One region of the Bradyrhizobium sp. AZCC 1588 genome, then DNA from elsewhere that is predicted to be linked to it. Evidence: riboswitches for the same ligand, from Rfam matches in the RefSeq annotation. Region 1 holds a riboswitch; each other region holds the start of a gene.
What was found. Region 1 has a riboswitch for cobalamin ahead of V1277_RS31710 (DUF1636 domain-containing protein). Riboswitches for the same ligand answer to the same signal wherever they lie in the genome.
Positions count from the first base shown of each region.

Region 2: it holds a riboswitch for cobalamin, as region 1 does, so the genes downstream of both, V1277_RS12230 (TonB-dependent receptor) here and V1277_RS31710 (DUF1636 domain-containing protein) in region 1, are expected to answer to the same signal.
Region 3: it holds a riboswitch for cobalamin, as region 1 does, so the genes downstream of both, V1277_RS10030 (ribonucleoside-diphosphate reductase subunit alpha) here and V1277_RS31710 (DUF1636 domain-containing protein) in region 1, are expected to answer to the same signal.

Region 1 covers NZ_JAZHSC010000001.1:6,793,700-6,799,203, forward strand. Annotated here, with positions in the region: gene cobN (cobaltochelatase subunit CobN) at 1-2,765, opposite strand, end outside; gene cobW (cobalamin biosynthesis protein CobW) at 2,765-3,814, opposite strand; gene V1277_RS31710 (DUF1636 domain-containing protein) at 3,811-4,185, opposite strand; cobalamin riboswitch at 4,280-4,496, opposite strand; gene cobO (cob(I)yrinic acid a,c-diamide adenosyltransferase) at 4,540-5,193, shown strand; gene V1277_RS31720 (cobyric acid synthase) at 5,205-5,504, shown strand, end outside.
Region 2 covers NZ_JAZHSC010000001.1:2,602,532-2,608,035, reverse strand. Annotated here, with positions in the region: gene V1277_RS12230 (TonB-dependent receptor) at 1-1,923, opposite strand, end outside; cobalamin riboswitch at 2,037-2,235, opposite strand; gene V1277_RS12225 (FecCD family ABC transporter permease) at 2,370-3,413, shown strand; gene V1277_RS12220 (ABC transporter ATP-binding protein) at 3,410-4,192, shown strand; gene V1277_RS12215 (ABC transporter substrate-binding protein) at 4,192-5,025, shown strand; gene V1277_RS12210 (MBL fold metallo-hydrolase) at 5,136-5,504, opposite strand, start outside.
Region 3 covers NZ_JAZHSC010000001.1:2,143,927-2,149,430, forward strand. Annotated here, with positions in the region: gene V1277_RS10025 (ribonucleotide-diphosphate reductase subunit beta) at 1-506, opposite strand, end outside; gene V1277_RS10030 (ribonucleoside-diphosphate reductase subunit alpha) at 532-3,438, opposite strand; cobalamin riboswitch at 3,553-3,770, opposite strand; cobalamin riboswitch at 3,904-4,117, shown strand; gene metE (5-methyltetrahydropteroyltriglutamate--homocysteine S-methyltransferase) at 4,231-5,504, shown strand, end outside.

The DNA.
Region 1 (5,504 bases):
TGCGTATGGACAAAGGCATCGGCGGCAGAGAGCCGTGCCTCGATACCCGCGCGGTCGGGCTGCATCGCGCCATCGGACGAGAAGGCCCAGGACGATGCCGACAGCCAGGCCTCGCCGGCCGCATCGCGCGATTCCTGCGTGAAGACGTCAGGTATTGACGACAAGCCGACGCCATACTGCCCGGGAGGCGGTCCGAACACGCGTGACGCGCGATGACGATATGGATTTTCCTCGCCCTCGTCCTCGCGCCCGGAGAGCGCCTCGGCCGCGGCCTCGAACAATTGCGCCAGACCGGCAAAGACGTCGCGGAACAGGCCGGATACGCGCAGCGTGACGTCGGTACGGGGACGGCCGAGCTCGGCTGGCGCGATGATGTCGTAACCCGTCACGCGGCCCGATCCGTGATCCCAGCGCGGCGCGACGCCCGCCAGATGCAGGGCCATCGCAAAATCCTCGCCCGCGGTACGCATGGTCGAGGAGCCCCAGAGATCGACGACGAGCCCCTTCGGCCAGTCGCCGTGATCCTGCAAGTGACGGCGCAGCAATTCCTCGGCGAGCTTGATGCCTTGCGAATGCGCCGACGGCGTGGGTACGGCGCGGGGGTCGACGGCAAACAGATTGCGGCCCGTGGGCAACACGTCCTGGCGCCCGCGATATGGCGAGCCCGCCGGCCCCGGCGCAACGCGCCTTCCGGCAAGTGCCCCGAGCAGCGCCGCCTTCTCCGCCTCGCCGCAAGCGCCGCGGCCGAACACATGCAGGCCGTCACCGTACTGGCTTTCCTTGAGATCGCAGACGAAGCGATCGATCAAAGGAATGGCTTCGGCTGGTCCATCCGAAGCGCCAAGGCCCAGATCATCTTCCACCCCGGCGGCACGCGCTTCATCGCGGATGGCCGCAATCAGGCGCTGACGCCGCGCGGGATCAAGGCCGTCGGCCGTCGAGTATTCATCAAGGAGCTGCTCCAGCCGACGCAGGCCGTCCGGCAGTTCGGCCTTCGCCAAAGGCGGCGGCAGATGGCCGATTGTGACCGCGCCGATCCGCCGCTTGGCCTGTGCCGCCTCGCCGGGATCGTTGACGATGAACGGATAGATCACCGGCAGGTCGCCAATCAGCGCTTCCGGCCAGCATGCGGGCGACAGCGCAACGGACTTGCCTGGCAGCCATTCGAGCGTGCCATGCACGCCCATGTGGATGACGGCGTCGATGCCTTGCTGTCTAAGCCACCGATAGAACGCAACATAGGCGTGGCGTGGCGTGCGCGAGAGATCATGATAGTCAGCATCGCGCTGACCGACCTCGCCACGCTCCGGCTGAACCGCGATGACGGCCTTGCCACAGCGGATCGCGGCGAAGCGAAACGCGCCGCCACGGCAGCTCGGATCCTCCTCCGGTGCGCCCCAGGCGCGCGCGAGGTCATCCTGCAACCGGCGTGACAGGCCTGACAGCGCCGTACGGTACTCGGCGACGCTCCAGGTCAACTGCTCCCGCAGCAAAACACCGCCAAGCGCCTCCGCCGCCTCGACATCGAAACCGGCTTCGCCGAGATCGGAGAGCAGCGCCTCGACGGAGGCGAGCGCGTCGAGCCCGACCGCATGAGCGATCTGATGCGGACGGCCCGGATAGTTCGAGAGCACGATCGCCAACCGCTTTTCGTTGGCCGGCTTGCTCGCGAGCCGATGCCAGGCCGCGACCCGCGCAGCGACGGCGCTCACGCGCTCGTCGTCGGCTCTGTGCGCGAGATGGGCGAACTGCAGATCGGGATCGCGCTCGCCCGGCGACTTGAAGCTCACGACACCGGCGAACAACCGGCCATCGACCTCCGGCAAGACTACATGCATCGCGAGGTCACCTGGCGGGAGGCCGCGAAGCGACTCCGCCCAATCCTCGCGCCGGGCCGTGGACAAGGCGACCTGGAACACCGGACACGCAGCAGCATCGAATGGTGTCGTGCCGTCGTCACCGATTGCTGAGAACGCGGTCGCGTTGACGATGGCCGCCGGAGGATGCTGCGCGAAATGCGCACGCAACCAATCCGCGACGCCCACCGCTTTCAGCGAGGTGACGAATGCACCGTATGCGTCAAAGCCCGTCTGCCGCAGCGCTGCGATCAGCGCGTCGACCGGACCTGTGTCGGCGGCCGTGAGATAGGAGCGATAGAACGTAACCAGCGCACGCGGCCGTCCATCTCCTGTCGGCTCTGCCACAACACCGCGAGCAGGGTCATAGAAACCGATCTCGGGAATATCGATCTCACCGACGACAGGTCCCGCATAAAGGCCCGACGCCAGCGCAAGCTGCGCGATCGCCGCTTGTGCGGCGACCGGACCGCCCTTGTCACAGAGAACCTTGAGCCGCCTCAGCGTTGAGACCGGCAGTGTGGAGAAAGCATCCAGCCGTTCATCGTCGCGACCGTCCGCCGGCAGCACCGCTAGAGCGATGTTGCGATCCTTGGCGAGCTGATGCAACGCCATGAGCCCATACGACCAGTAGGACTCCCCGCCAATCAGGCGCACGAGGATTCCCCGCGCCTGCGACAGCGTTCGCTCGACATAGGTGTCCACCGACAGCGGGTGACGCAGCTCCGCAAGATTGGCGAGCCTCAGCGACGGCGGGTCGGCCCGCCGCCCTCGCCGCCAGCCTGACGCGAAGGCTGCAAGATCGCTGTCCGAGAACGAGAGCACCACGAGATCGGCCGTGTCCTGGCCGATGTCTCTGGGCGTCGCGGTCTCCTCAAGGCCGCGGCTCTCGCGAAAAACGACGTGCATCAGATGCCTAGTCCCGCAATACCAAGTCCTGCTCTGATCGCGGCTTCATCGATGTCGCCGTGTTCACCGATCACAACCAGTTTCGATTGCCTCGCCCGCGTGCCCCATGGCTGGTCGAACTGATGCCGCACGCGCTCGCCGACCGATTGCAGCAGCAGCCGCATCGGCTTGCCTTCGATCGCGATATAGCCCTTGGCACGCAATACATTCTGCTCGCGCGCCAGCCGCTGGATCGCGACAACCAGCGCATCGATATCCGTCACTTCCGGAAGATCGACGACGATGGAGGCAAAATCATTGTGCTCGTGCTCGTCCTCGCCGTCATGATGCGAGGGGCGCGCGGCAAGATCGTCCTCGGCGGCCGCTTCGAGACCGAGGATCACGCGCGCATCGACGGCGCCATCTACGACCGTCAGCATCGGCACGCGACGCGGCATCTCGGCCTCGATCGCAGCCTTTGCCGCTTCGAGCCCGGCCGAGCCGGCAAGGTCTGCCTTGGTGAGCAGCACGATATCGGCGCAGGCGATCTGGTCCTCGAACACTTCCGACAGCGGCGTCTCGTGATCGAGACTGTCATCGGCCGCGCGCTGCGCTTCCACGGCGTCCGGATCCGGCGCAAAGCGACCGGCAGCTACGGCCTCCGCGTCAGCCAGCGCGATTACGCCGTCGACCGTGATCCGCGACCGGATCTTCGGCCAGTCGAACGCCTTCAGCAGCGGTTTTGGCAAGGCCAGTCCCGATGTCTCGATCAGGATGTGATCCGGCCTCACCTGGCGCGCGAGCAGCTGCTCGATGGCCGGAATGAAATCGTCGGCCACGGTGCAGCAGATGCAGCCATTGGCGAGTTCGACGATATTTTCCGCCGGACAATTGGCATCGGCGCAGGACTTCAGGATCTCGCCATCGACGCCTTCGCTGCCGAACTCGTTGACGAGCACTGCGAGCTTCTTGCCGTTGGCGTTGGTGATCAGATGCTGGATCAGCGTCGTCTTGCCCGATCCAAGAAAGCCGGTGACGACGGTGACGGGGACCTTGGCGAGGGAGTTCATTCGGCGGCCTCCGGCACGACGGCAATGGGCGGAATGCGAGCAAGCGATTGCTTGCGGAAAATTTCGGGGCGGCTGCGCCACGGCACGATGCCATCGGGCGCCGTCGCATAGGCCGATGCGCCGGCAATCACATCGCGTGCGTTGGCATCCGACAGGCGGCCATAGACATAGGACCATCGTCCCGGCGCGCTGAGCGCGACCGAACAGCCCTGGCTGCACGCGGACAGACATTCGACGGGAACCACGCTGACACCTTCGGGCACGCCGGCGTCGAGAATGGCGGCATGCAGGCGCTTGCCGGGCGCGGTCTCGCCCTCCGCCAGCGTCTGGCCGGCACGGCAGGTAATGCAGACGTGAAGTGTGACAGTCATCGCCCCTTCCAGGATAATTAGCGGGAGGCGATGAGGCGCGCGAACCCATCCGAAGGAAGGCTCGCTTCCCCGTCGCGGAACACCCCGTCCGCCGGTCCAAAACGTTGCGCTGGCAGGTCTCCCGGCTTGCGGAGCAGGATTTCTTCCTTCGATGCCCGCCTTCCCGACCCCGTTGGGGCAGTGGCTTCGGGCATCTCTCCGGTCACGGTCGCGGGGGCGGCTGCTTTTCGAACCCAAACCTCTCGATTTGAGCCCTATCGCATTCCCTCTTCGCCTGTCGTAGGACAGGAACCAACGCAGGCCTACCATTTGCTTTGGGCCGCGACTTGTCAAGCCGAAGGACCACGTCAGATGATGTCTGAACAAGATGCCGCCGAAGGCGAGCAAATTGTCGCCTCCGAGGCCTCGGCCGACGCCCGCCATACAACGAAAATGGCGAAGAAAAAGGCCGCCCGCGACAAGATCATGTCGACCAAGAGCGGCGAAAAGGGACTGATTATCGTCCACACCGGCGCGGGAAAGGGAAAGTCATCCTCCGCCTTCGGCATGATCGTGCGTTGTGTCGCACATGACTTCCCTTGCGCGGTCGTGCAGTTCATCAAGGGGGCTTGGGATACCGGCGAACGCCGCCTTCTCACCGGCCATTTCGGCGATCTCTGCCAATTTCATGCGATGGGCGAAGGCTTTACCTGGGAAACGCAGGACCGCGCCCGCGATATCGCCGCCGCGAAAGCCGGCTGGGACAAGGCGAAGCAACTGATTCTGGATCCGACCTTGCGCATGGTCGTGCTCGACGAGATCAACATCGCGCTCCGCTACGACTATCTGGAGATCGCCGAGGTCGTCGATTTCCTGAGGGCACACAAGCCGCCGATGACGCACGTCGTTCTCACCGGCCGTAACGCCAAGGACGAGTTGATCGAGATCGCCGATCTCGTCACCGAGATGACACTGGTGAAGCATCCCTTCCGCTCTGGCATCAAGGCGCAGCCGGGCGTCGAGTTCTGAAGACAATTTCGATGGCGCGCGCATTGATGATCCAGGGAGCAGGCTCGGACGTGGGCAAGTCGCTCATTGTCGCAGGACTCGCGCGCGCCGCGAGGCGCCGTGGTTTGCGCGTGCTCCCCTTCAAGCCGCAAAATATGTCGAACAATGCGGCGGTAACGGTCGACGGCGGCGAGATCGGCCGCGCGCAGGCCTTGCAGGCGTTGGCCGCTGGCGTCGAACCGCACACCGACATGAATCCTGTCCTGCTTAAGCCGGAAACTGATGTCGGCGCGCAGATCATCGTGCATGGCAAGCGCATCGCGACGGCGCGC
Region 2 (5,504 bases), 4.2 Mb from region 1:
GAATGCACCCTCGCGGAAGACAGCGCGGGTGTAGGCCACGCCGCCGCGGAGCGTCACCGTGTCACTGACACGCAGCGAAGCGCTGGTCTCCGAGCCGTAGCGGCGGGTCGGACCGAGGTTGACGTTGAAAAACAGCGCCGGGATGAAATGGATCTCGTTCTCGAGGTCCATGTTGTAGATGCTCGATTGCATCTGGAAGCCACCGCTCTTGATGCGGAAGCCGCCCTCGATGTCGTGGGAGGTCTGCGTCTTCAACTCGAAAGTCCCTGGAACGAAGAAGGGGCCGCTGGAGACGCGCTCGTCGACGGTCGGGGTACGGAATGCGCGCGCGGCGCGGCCGAATACCGAGAACACGCTATTGAATCGATGCTCGAGCCCAGCATGCAGCGCGTATTGTGTTTCGTTGCTGTCCAACGGAGAGGCCGCTGGGCTGCAATTGAAGAACATGGCGCAACCGGGCGCATTGGGATCAAACCGATCCCGGGCACTCAGGCTGGTGTTTTGAATCCTGGCGCCATAGGAGAAATCCGTCGTCGGCAACAGACCGACGGTTTGCTGCCAATAGCCCGCCACCGTCTGTTGCGACAGATCGTAGATGTGGGTAGGCGGAAGGCCTTTGAACGCCCCGCGTTCCTGGTTGAACGTCGCATCGTAATAATCGATGCCGGTCAGGATCTGTGAGGGCATCCCGAGGATCGAGTTCTTGACGCTCAGTCGCGGCGTGATCGACCAGGTCTGCAGTGCCGCATCGTTATAGGTCGAGGAGAAGCTCGGCAGCGGCGACGCAAACGGTACCGCACCGAAGAAACCGCTTTGCGTGTCCTTCTTCCGAAAGCCGCCGTCGACGATGAGGTCGACGCCGTTCATGATCGTCTTGGTAAAGCCGGTGGTTGCGCTGGCGCCCTGCTGATTGCCGTAGTCGAACGGCGTATTGGTGCCCCTGCGATCAGTGACGAGTTGATTGAGTCCGATTGAGGGATCGACGGTGCGTCCGCCCGGGAAGCCGAGCTTCTGGTCGTCACCGGTCACTGTAAGGAAGGCCTTGAGGTCCGGTGTGGTATAATTGAGATTGCCGACCCCGTTGCGCTGGTCGAGGGCGTTGTTGACCCGGTAACCATCAGACTTGATGGCGTTGCCATAGAAGGACGTCGACCAAGGTCCGTAGTTGGTCGCGGTCGAAATGTTCGCAAGCCGCTGGTTGAACGAGCCGACGCCGGCTTCGCTGCGAATCGCGACAGGCGGGCCGCCGGCGCCGTCCTTCAGGACGATGTTGACGACGCCGCCGACCGCGTTGTCGCCGTAGAGCACCGCGCCGCTGTTGCCACGGGTGATTTCGATCCGTTCGATCGAATTGAGCGGAATGGTCGAAAGATCGACGCCGGCCATATCGATATCGTTGAGCCTGCGGCCATTGATCAGGACGAGGCTATTGGCCGTCGCGAAGGCGCCGAAGCCGCGGAGGTCGACGGACGTCTTGGCGCCGTTCACACCGCCGTAAAGGCTGGTCAATTGCACGCCCGGCACCTGCGCGATGATGTCGGGCAAGGTCTGCGCCGGCGAATGCGCAATGTCGTCCGCGGTAATGACGGTTGCGGACGTGCCGACGATGCCGGAGAACTGCCGTCCGCCGCCTGCGCCTTGCGGGGCCCTTTGCGATGCGACGTTCGAGCCGGTCCCCGCCGCAGGTCGCGTGCCGGTCGACGGTGCAGCCGCGGGCACGATGCGGCGCGAGGTCGATGGTTCATCATAGGTCGGCTTGGCGCGGGTCCGGTTCGGGTCGGTAGGCGAAGTTACCTCGATCGGCGGCAATGGCTCCGGCGTCTGCGCGTGCGCGCCGGAAATGCCGAGCGACACGATGGGAACGAGAAAACTGGAAGCGAGCCAAAAGCGGCGGCGCCTTGCGGCTCTGTTGGTGAAAGACATGACTTGGACCTCGGTATGACGTCAGTGGCACGTCACAGCGAACCAAGTCTCACCATGTGCTTTGAGCAGCTCTGGTGAAGCTAATGTCTGTACTCCCCGACCGACATCTTCGCGTGTGACCACGGCTGACGGCAGGTCTCCTGGCTCGCGGGTCGTTACCCCATCGTCGCCTTCCCAGGACCGAGATGCCCAGTGGCTTATGACGAAGGATTCGCCGCTTACAGTTGCGGGGGCAGCCGCGGAATTGGGGGATTTCCCCGCACCGCATTCCCTTTTGATCCCCAAACGGGAACCGTCGGGAACTATGGTAGAAGTTTGTCAAAGTCCGAGTCAATGCGCCCCGGGGCGTCCGGCGATCCTCACTGGACGAGTGCGCTATTTTTGCCGCATGAGCACGCCTGCCCGCCGTCTGTACCGGGGCGGGTAAACCTGCTTTAGGACGATCGATGAGTGTTGAGGCCGTAACCCTGACCAATGAGGAAGCCGCGCGCCGGCGGATCGGCGCGACCGCGGCGCTTGCCGCCCTCGTTGCGCTCTTGATGCTGATCTCGCTCGGCATCGGGCCGGTGCGGCTGTCGCCGCTTGCGGTGGCGGAAGCGCTGTTCGGCGGCGGCAGCGAGGTGGCGCAGGTCATCGTGCGGGAAATCCGCCTGCCGCGCACGCTGCTGGCGCTCGCAATCGGTGCCATTCTCGGGCTGTCAGGCGCGTCGCTGCAGGGTTTGCTCCGCAATCCGCTGGCTTCGCCCTCGCTGTTCGGCGCGCCGCAATCGGCCGCGTTCGGCGCAGTGCTGGTGATCGCGCTCGGGCTGGCCGACGTGCGCTCCTATGCGCTCCCGGTCGCGGCGATCGTTGCGGCATTCGCTTCGGTGTTCGTGCTGCTCTCGATCGCCGGCCGCAATGCGGGTTTGCTGATCCTCATTCTGTCGGGACTGGCGATTTCGAGCTTTGCGGGCGCTGCCACCGCGCTGGTGATGAACCTCTCCAGCAATCCCTTCGTGGTGCTGGAGATCGCATTCTGGCTGCTCGGCTCGCTGGAGGACCGCAGCTTTCAGCATGTGATGCTGGCGTTTCCCTTCATCATTGCCGGCGCGCTGATGCTGTTCAGCCAGCGCCATGCCTTTCGGGCGCTGAGCCTGGGCGAGGAAACCGCGCAGAGCCTCGGCGTCGATGTCGGGCGCTTACGGTTATTCGTGATTTCGGGCGTCGCGCTCGGTGTCGGCGGCGCGGTCGCCGTCACCGGCACCATCGGTTTCATCGGCCTGGTCGCGCCGCATCTGATGCGGCCGTTGATCGGCCACGATCCCGGGCGGCTGTTGGTGCCGAGCGCACTCGCAGGCTCGGCGCTATTGCTAGCTGCCGATATTGCGGTGCGCATCATTCCCTCGACGTCGGACATCAAGGTCGGCGTGCTGACCTCGATCATCGGCGTGCCGTTCTTCCTCTATCTGATCATGCGCGAACGCCGCGCGCTCGGCGGAGGCGTCGCATGAGCGAGGCTGCGCTGCTGATCGCAAGGAGACTCGGCGTGCGGCTCGCCGGCCGCGTCGTGCTGAGGGACGTTTCGCTGGCGCTATCGGCGGGACACCTGGTGGCGCTGGTCGGCCCGAACGGCGCCGGTAAGACGACGTTGTTGCGGGCGCTGGCCGGGCTAATCCCCTCCGAAGGCGAGATCGCGGTCGGCGGCGATGCGCTGGCCTCGCTGCCGCTGCGCGAGCGCGCCAAACGTTTCGGTTATCTGCCGCAGGGGCATCTCGTGCATTGGCCGCTGCCGGCGCGCGATATCGTGGCGCTCGGCCGCTACCCGCATGGCGCAACCGATCCGGCGCGGCTGTCGCCGAAAGACGCCGAGGCCGTGCTGCGCGCGATGCAGGCGGTCGACGTGATGGAGTTCAGCGATCGCCGCGTCACCGAGTTGTCCGGCGGCGAGCGCAGCCGCGTGGCGCTGGCGCGTGCGCTCGCGGTGGAGGCGCCGATCATCCTGGCCGACGAGCCGACCGCCTCGCTCGATCCGCGGCACCAGATCGACGTCATGAAGAACTTGCGCGCGACCGCGGACAAGGGCGTGCTGGTCATCGTGGTGACGCACGATCTCGGGCTTGCTGCGCGGTTTGCCGACCATGTGCTGGTGCTGAAGGAAGGCAATCTAGTGTCGTGGGGCACGCCGAGCGAGGGGTTATCGGAGCAGGTGATGGCGGACGTGTTTCGGATCAGCGCCTACCGCGCGGAATATCAGCGCGAGGCGGTCATCGTGCCCTGGGCGGATATCTGATGCCACGGTTCGGCTTTCTTGTCGCGATCGTCGCGTTGGCGATGTCAAGCGGCGCGGCATTCGCGGCCAGCCTTCCGCGTATGGTGTCGATGAATGTCTGCAGCGATCAGCTGCTGCTGACGCTGGCCGACCCCGAGCAGATTTTGGGCCTCAGCCGCTTCGCGCGCGACGGCCGGCAATCGCAGGCGGGCGACATCAGCCGCTATCCGGTATTATCAGGCGCGGCCGAGGACGTGCTCTTGCTCAAGCCGGACCTGGTCATCGCCAGTGCGTTTGACAAGCGCTCGACGCGGGAGCTGTTGAAGACGAAGGGCCTTCATCTTGCCGAGCTCGCCGTGCCGCGAAACCTCGACGAAGCCCGCGCGCAGATCCGCGAGGTCGGCGATAGGACTGGACACCCCGATCGCGCGGCCGCCGAAATCGCGCGGCTCGACGCTGCATTGGCGCGCGCCCGCCGTGCCGCCGCCGAGCGGCATTATCGCGTGCTGCCGCTGTCGCGGCGCGGCTGGGTAGCGGGCAGCGACAGTTTTCTCGGTTCGATGCTGCGCGAAGTCGGGCTGCGCAGCGCCGCCGGCGATCTCGGCTTTACCTTCGGCGGCTTTGCCTCGCTGGAAGCGGTCGTGTCCTTGAGGCCCGATTTCATCGTGGTTTCGCAAGCCGGCGATTATGCGCGAGACGACGGCCAGGCGTTTCTGGTCCATCCGGCGCTGGAGCGCTTCTACCCGCGGGAGCGGCGCATCGTAATTCCGGAGCGCCTGACCGAATGCGGCGGCGTGATGCTGGCCGACGCGCTCGATGCGCTGACGGCGGAATTGGCGCGGGTGGGGCGGTGAGGCTTGCTCGATTTTGTAGGGTGGGCAAAGCGAAGCGTGCCCACCATCCAGAGTCGATGTGCTGATAGATGGTGGGCACGGCGCTTGCGCCTTTGCCCACCCTGCGATCTTCACCCTTGAACCACCGGGCCACCTACCTTCTTCCACGCGTCCAGCCCGCCTTCGATATGGGCGGTGTTGGCGAGCCCCGCGTTCTTCGCCGCGGCCACCGCCATCGCGGAGCGTTCGCCGAAGGCGCAGAAGAACACCACCCGGCGGCCGGTCGCGGCGGCGACTTCGCGCAGCATACCGCCGGGCTTGAGGCTCTCGGCGATGCCGGGATAGGGCGCATGGAGCGCGCCCGAGATCGTGCCGTGCTTAGCGCGCTCGCCGGTCTCGCGCAAATCGACGAGCAGGATATCGGGCCGGCCGAGACTGTTGATCGCATCGCGGGCAGACAGCGCGAGCCCCTGCTTGGTAAGCTCCTCCTGGTGCAGGCC
Region 3 (5,504 bases), 4.6 Mb from region 1:
AGCTCGCCCTCATCGAGCCCCAGGCTTTCGACGATGTATTGAAAGGTGTGCGTATGAACCGCCTCCTCGAAGGATTGCCGCAGCAGATATTGCCGGCACTCCGGATTGGTCAGATGGCGGTAGATCGCCAGCACGATATTGTTGGCGACCAGGCTTTCGGAGGCCGCGAAGAATCCGAGGTTGCGCTTGATGGCGCGGCGCTCGTCTTCCGTCAGCCCGTCGCGCGATTTCCACAGCGCGATGTCGGCCTGCATGGAAACTTCGGTCGGCATCCAGTGATTATTGCAGCCGGCGAGATATTTCTCCCAGGCCCATTTGTATTTCAGCGGCAGCAATTGATTGACGTCGGCGCGGCAGTTGATCATCCGCTTGTCGTCGACAGATACGCGTCCGCCGCGACGATCTATCATGCCGAGGCCGGTTTGTTCGGCCTGGGCATCGGATTGCGCCACGAGGGGCGGCGGCGTCTGACGCGGGGATGCGGATGGTTCGGACCAGTCGAGCATTGTGGCTTCCTTTGTTTTTTGCTGCTTACTGGCAGGCTTCGCATTCGGGATTGTCGATCGAACACGCCACCGCACCGGTTAAATCCGGCGCGGTGGCGGCCGGCGCGACGATGATTGGGGCTGGAGCCATCATCGCCGCGGACGCGACGCTGTTGAGCTTGCCGTCGGTCCCCCGGAGCGTGGACTTTTCGACATGCGTCGCGCTGCGCGAGCGCAGGTAATAGGTCGTCTTCAACCCGCGCGCCCACGCCAACCGATAGAGCGCATCGAGCTTCTTGCCGCTAGGATTGGCGATATAGAGGTTGAGCGACTGCGACTGGTCGATCCATTTCTGCCGCCGCGACGCCGCCTCGATCAGCCAGGCGCTGTCGATCTCGAACGCGGTGGCATAGAGCGCCTTGAGGTCGTCGGGAATGCGATCGATGGCCCCCAAGCTGCCGTCGAAATATTTGAGGTCGTTGACCATCACCTCGTCCCACAGTCCGCGCGCCTTGAGGTCGCGGACCAGAAACTCGTTCACCACGGTGAAGTCGCCGGACATGTTGGATTTGACGTAAAGGTTCTGGTAGGCGGGCTCGATCGACTGCGCGACGCCGCAGATGTTGGAAATCGTCGCGGTCGGCGCGATCGCCATCACGTTCGAATTGCGCATGCCGGTCGATTTGACCCGCTCGCGCAAGCTATCCCAGTCGAGCGTCATGCCGCGGTCCATCGCGAGACCACCGCGGGCTTCGGCCAACAGTTCGATCGAATCGATCGGCAAAATACCGCGGCTCCACAGTGAGCCATCGAACGACGGATAGCGCCCGCGCTCGGCGGCGAGATCGACGGAGGCCGAAATGGCGTAATAGGAAATCATCTCCATGCTGGTATCGGCGAACGTCACCGCCGCATCGGAAGCCATCGCAATCCGCATCGCCTGCAGCGCATCCTGAAATCCCATCAGCCCGAGACCGACCGGGCGGTGCCGCAGGTTCGAACGTCGCGCTTCGGGGATGGTATAGAAATTGATGTCGATGACGTTGTCGAGCATGCGCATTGCCGTCGTCACACTGCGTTGCAGCCGCGCCTGGTCCAGCCGGCCTTCCCGCACATGGTGGAGCAGGTTGATCGAGCCGAGATTGCAGACGGCGGTTTCCTCGTCGGAGGTATTGAGCGTGATTTCCGTGCAGAGGTTCGAGGAATGAATCACGCCGGCATGGCGCTGCGGCGAGCGCAGATTGCAGGGATCTTTGAACGTGATCCAGGGATGCCCGGTCTCAAACAGCATGGTCAGCATCCTGCGCCACAGATCCGTGGCGCGGATCTGCTTGAACACGCGGATCTCGCCCCGCGCCGCCCTTGCTTCGTAAGCCGCGTAACGCTCGGCGAATGCGTTGCCGTAGAGGTCATGCAGGTCGGGCGTCTCGTCCGGCGAGAACAGCGTCCATTCGCCGCCGGCCTCGACGCGCTGCATGAACAGGTCCGGCACCCAGTTCGCGGTGTTCATGTCATGGGTGCGGCGGCGGTCGTCGCCGGTGTTCTTGCGCAGGTCCAAAAATTCCTCGATGTCGATATGCCAGGTTTCGAGATAGGCGCAGACTGCGCCCTTGCGCTTGCCGCCCTGGTTGACGGCGATCGCGGTGTCATTGGCCACCTTTAGAAACGGCACCACGCCCTGGCTTTCGCCATTGGTGCCCTTGATGTGCGCGCCGAGCCCACGCACGCGGGTCCAGTCGTTGCCGAGTCCGCCGGAATATTTTGCAAGCAGCGCATTGTCCTTGACCGACTTGAAGATGCCGTCGAGATCGTCGGCGATGGTGGTGAGGAAGCAGGACGACAATTGCGGCCGCAGCGTGCCGGAATTGAACAGCGTCGGCGTCGAGGCCATGAAGTCGAACGACGATAAGAGATCGTAGAACTCGATGGCGCGCGCCTCGCGGTCGATCTCGCGGACGGCCAGCCCCATCGCGACGCGCATGAAGAACGCCTGCGGCAGCTCGATCCGGTTGCCGTGCACATGCAGGAAATAGCGATCGTACAGCGTCTGCAGACCCAGGAACTGAAACGCCAGGTCGCGTTCCGGCTTCAACGCGGCAGCAAGCTTTTTCAGGTCGAAGCGTGCCAGATCGGGATCGAGCAGTTCGGCGTTGATGCCGGCCTTGATATAGGCCGGAAAGTACTCGCCGTAGCGCTCGGCCATCTCGGCCTGCGACGCGCTCGTCGGCGTATCATGCACGAAAGACAGCACCTCGGTGCGCAGCTTGTCGAGCAAGAGCCGCGCGCTGACATAGGCGTAGTTCGGCTCCTGCTCCACCAGCGTGCGCGCGGCCATCACCGACGCCAGCGCCAGTTCGTCCTCGCTGATGCCATCATAGAGATTGCGCTGCGTCTCGGCGAGCACCGCCGTGGCGCCGACGCCCTCGAGGCCAGTGCAGGCTTCTTCGATGATCAGCGTCAGCCGCGCGATGTCGAGGGGGACCTGCGCGCCGCTGGCCAGCGTGACACGTAACGAGGGCTTCCCCGATGGCTGGGCGGCCTTGGCCACGTCCTGTCCGGCACGCTGGCGCGTGCGTTCCTCGCGATAGAGCACATAGGCGCGCGCGACCTTGTGATGCTCGCTGCGCATCAGGGCAAGTTCAACCTGGTCCTGCACGTCCTCGATATGAAAGGTGCGGCCCTCGCTCATCCGGCGCGACAGCGCGCCGACGACTTCGGCGGTCAGTTGCTCGACGATTTCATGCACGCGGCGGGAGGCCGCCGCGCCATGTCCCTCGACCGCGAGAAACGCCTTGGTCATCGCCACCGAAATCTTGCTCGCGTCGAATTTCGAAACCGTGCCGTTGCGGCGAATCACCTGCATCGGCGGCTGCGCTTCCGAGGCGGCAAGCGATTCGGGACGCAGTCGGATGAATGGAGCGGCGTTGGCTTCGCGATCGAGAGAGAGTGACATCAAGAGACCCCGTGATGGTGTTGGGGCCGGATGTCTGAAGACGCTACAGCTTTAGCCCACGCGAAAACGCGGGCACGAATCTGCAAGCGCCGCCGGGACACCCCGCCCGTGGACGTTTTCTTCGGTGTCGCGGCAGGTCTCCTGGCTCGCAGGTCGCCGTTGTTCCCGTGTCTTCCCAATGCGATGCCGCATCAGTGACGTAAGATTCGGGAGCAACTCACTGCTTACAGTTGCGGGGGCAGCGCCGGATTTTCGCGCTTTCGCGCGATCACCGGCTTCCCTCTTAGCCACCATGTGTTGGGCCATGGCGGACCGTGACGGCTATATCTCGTGTTATTCGGATGCGGCTGTCAATGGGGCGAGCGGGCGATGTGCAAGAATTTCGGCGACGGAACCCTATGGCTGTGAACAACGATCACAACGCACCGGTGAATGTCGTCGAGTTGACGTGCCTGCCGCGTTGCCGATAAGTGGACCCGTCGTGGTTCTTCGGGAGACGTTCTTCCGAAGCTAAGAGGGAAGCCGGTGCGGCCGAAAAGCCAAAGCCGGAGCTGCCCCCGCAACTGTAAGCAGCGAGCCGCTGTCCAACAAAGTCACTGAGACCTCGCAAGGTTTCGGGAAGGCCGGACAGCAGCATTGACCCGCGAGCCAGGAGACCTGCCTCGACAACATACACGTCCTCGGGCGGGGTGTCCCGGTGGTGCGGTTGCGATTTTCCGCGCGCGCTCTGCCGTCCGCGAAAAATCCAGACGTGTCACTTCGGCCTTTGCCCCCAACTTTTGGGGTTAAGCCATGTCTTCTTCCAAAGCTACGTCTTCTTCCACCATCTCCACTTCTTCACTTTCCGTTGCCTCCCTCGGCACGCCGCGCATCGGTCCGCGCCGCGAGCTGAAATTCGCGCTGGAGAGTTTCTGGTCGGGCGCAACCGACGAGAAGGCGCTGATCGAAACCGGCGTCGGCCTTCGCGCCGCCAACTGGGCGCGCCAGAAAAAGCTCGGCGTCAGCGTGATCCCGTCGAACGATTTCTCGTTCTACGACCAGGTGCTCGACACATCAGTGATGATAGGCGCAATCCCGGAGATCTATCGCTGGAACGGCGGGCCGGTCTCGCTTGCGACTTACTTCGCGATGGCCCGCGGCGCGCAAGGCAAGGCGCATGAGGCGAGCTGCGGCCATGCCCATCACGGACATGGCGCCACGCACGGCGTGCCGGCGCTCGAGATGACAAAATGGTTCGACACCAACTACCACTACATGGTGCCCGAACTGGCGAAGGATCAGCAGTTCACTCTCGCCTCGCGCAAGCCGATCGAGGAATACGAGGAAGCCAAGGCGCTGGGCTATCAAACCCGCCCCGTGCTGGTCGGCCCCGTCACGTTTCTCAAACTCGCCAAGAGCAAGGATGCCGGTTTCAATCCGCTGTCCCTGCTTGATCGCTTGATGCCGGTTTACGTCGAGGTTCTCCGCGAACTTGCCTACCGGGGCGCGGAATGGGTGCAGATCGACGAGCCGTGTCTGGTGCTCGACCTCGACATCGTCGCCCAGCAGGCGCTGCATTATGCCTATGCGGAGATCGCGAGCGCCGTACCGCAGCTCAGGATCATGCTGACGACCTATTTTGGCGGGCTCGGCGCCAACCGCGACACCGCGCTATCCCTGCCCGTCGCCGGCCTGCATCTCGACCTCGTGCGCGCGCCGGAGCAGATCGACGAGCTTGCCGGCTTCCCTGATGACCGCGTGCTGTCGCTCGGAATCATCGATGGCCGTAACATCTGGCGCGCGGATTTGAGCCGGCTTCTCGACCGGCTCGAGCCCGTGATCGCCAAACTTGGCAAGCATCGCGTGCAGATCGCCCCCTCCTGTTCGCTGCTGCATGTCCCTATCGATCTGGCACTGGAGACCGGGCTCGATCCCGAAATCAAGAGCTGGCTGGCGTTTTCGATACAAAAGCTCGAAGAACTGGCCACGCTCGGAACGGCACTCGCCGATGACCGCAGAGCAGTCGAAGCCAGCCTGAAGGCATCGGATCAGGCGGCGACCTCCCGCAAGGCGTCGCCGCGCATTCA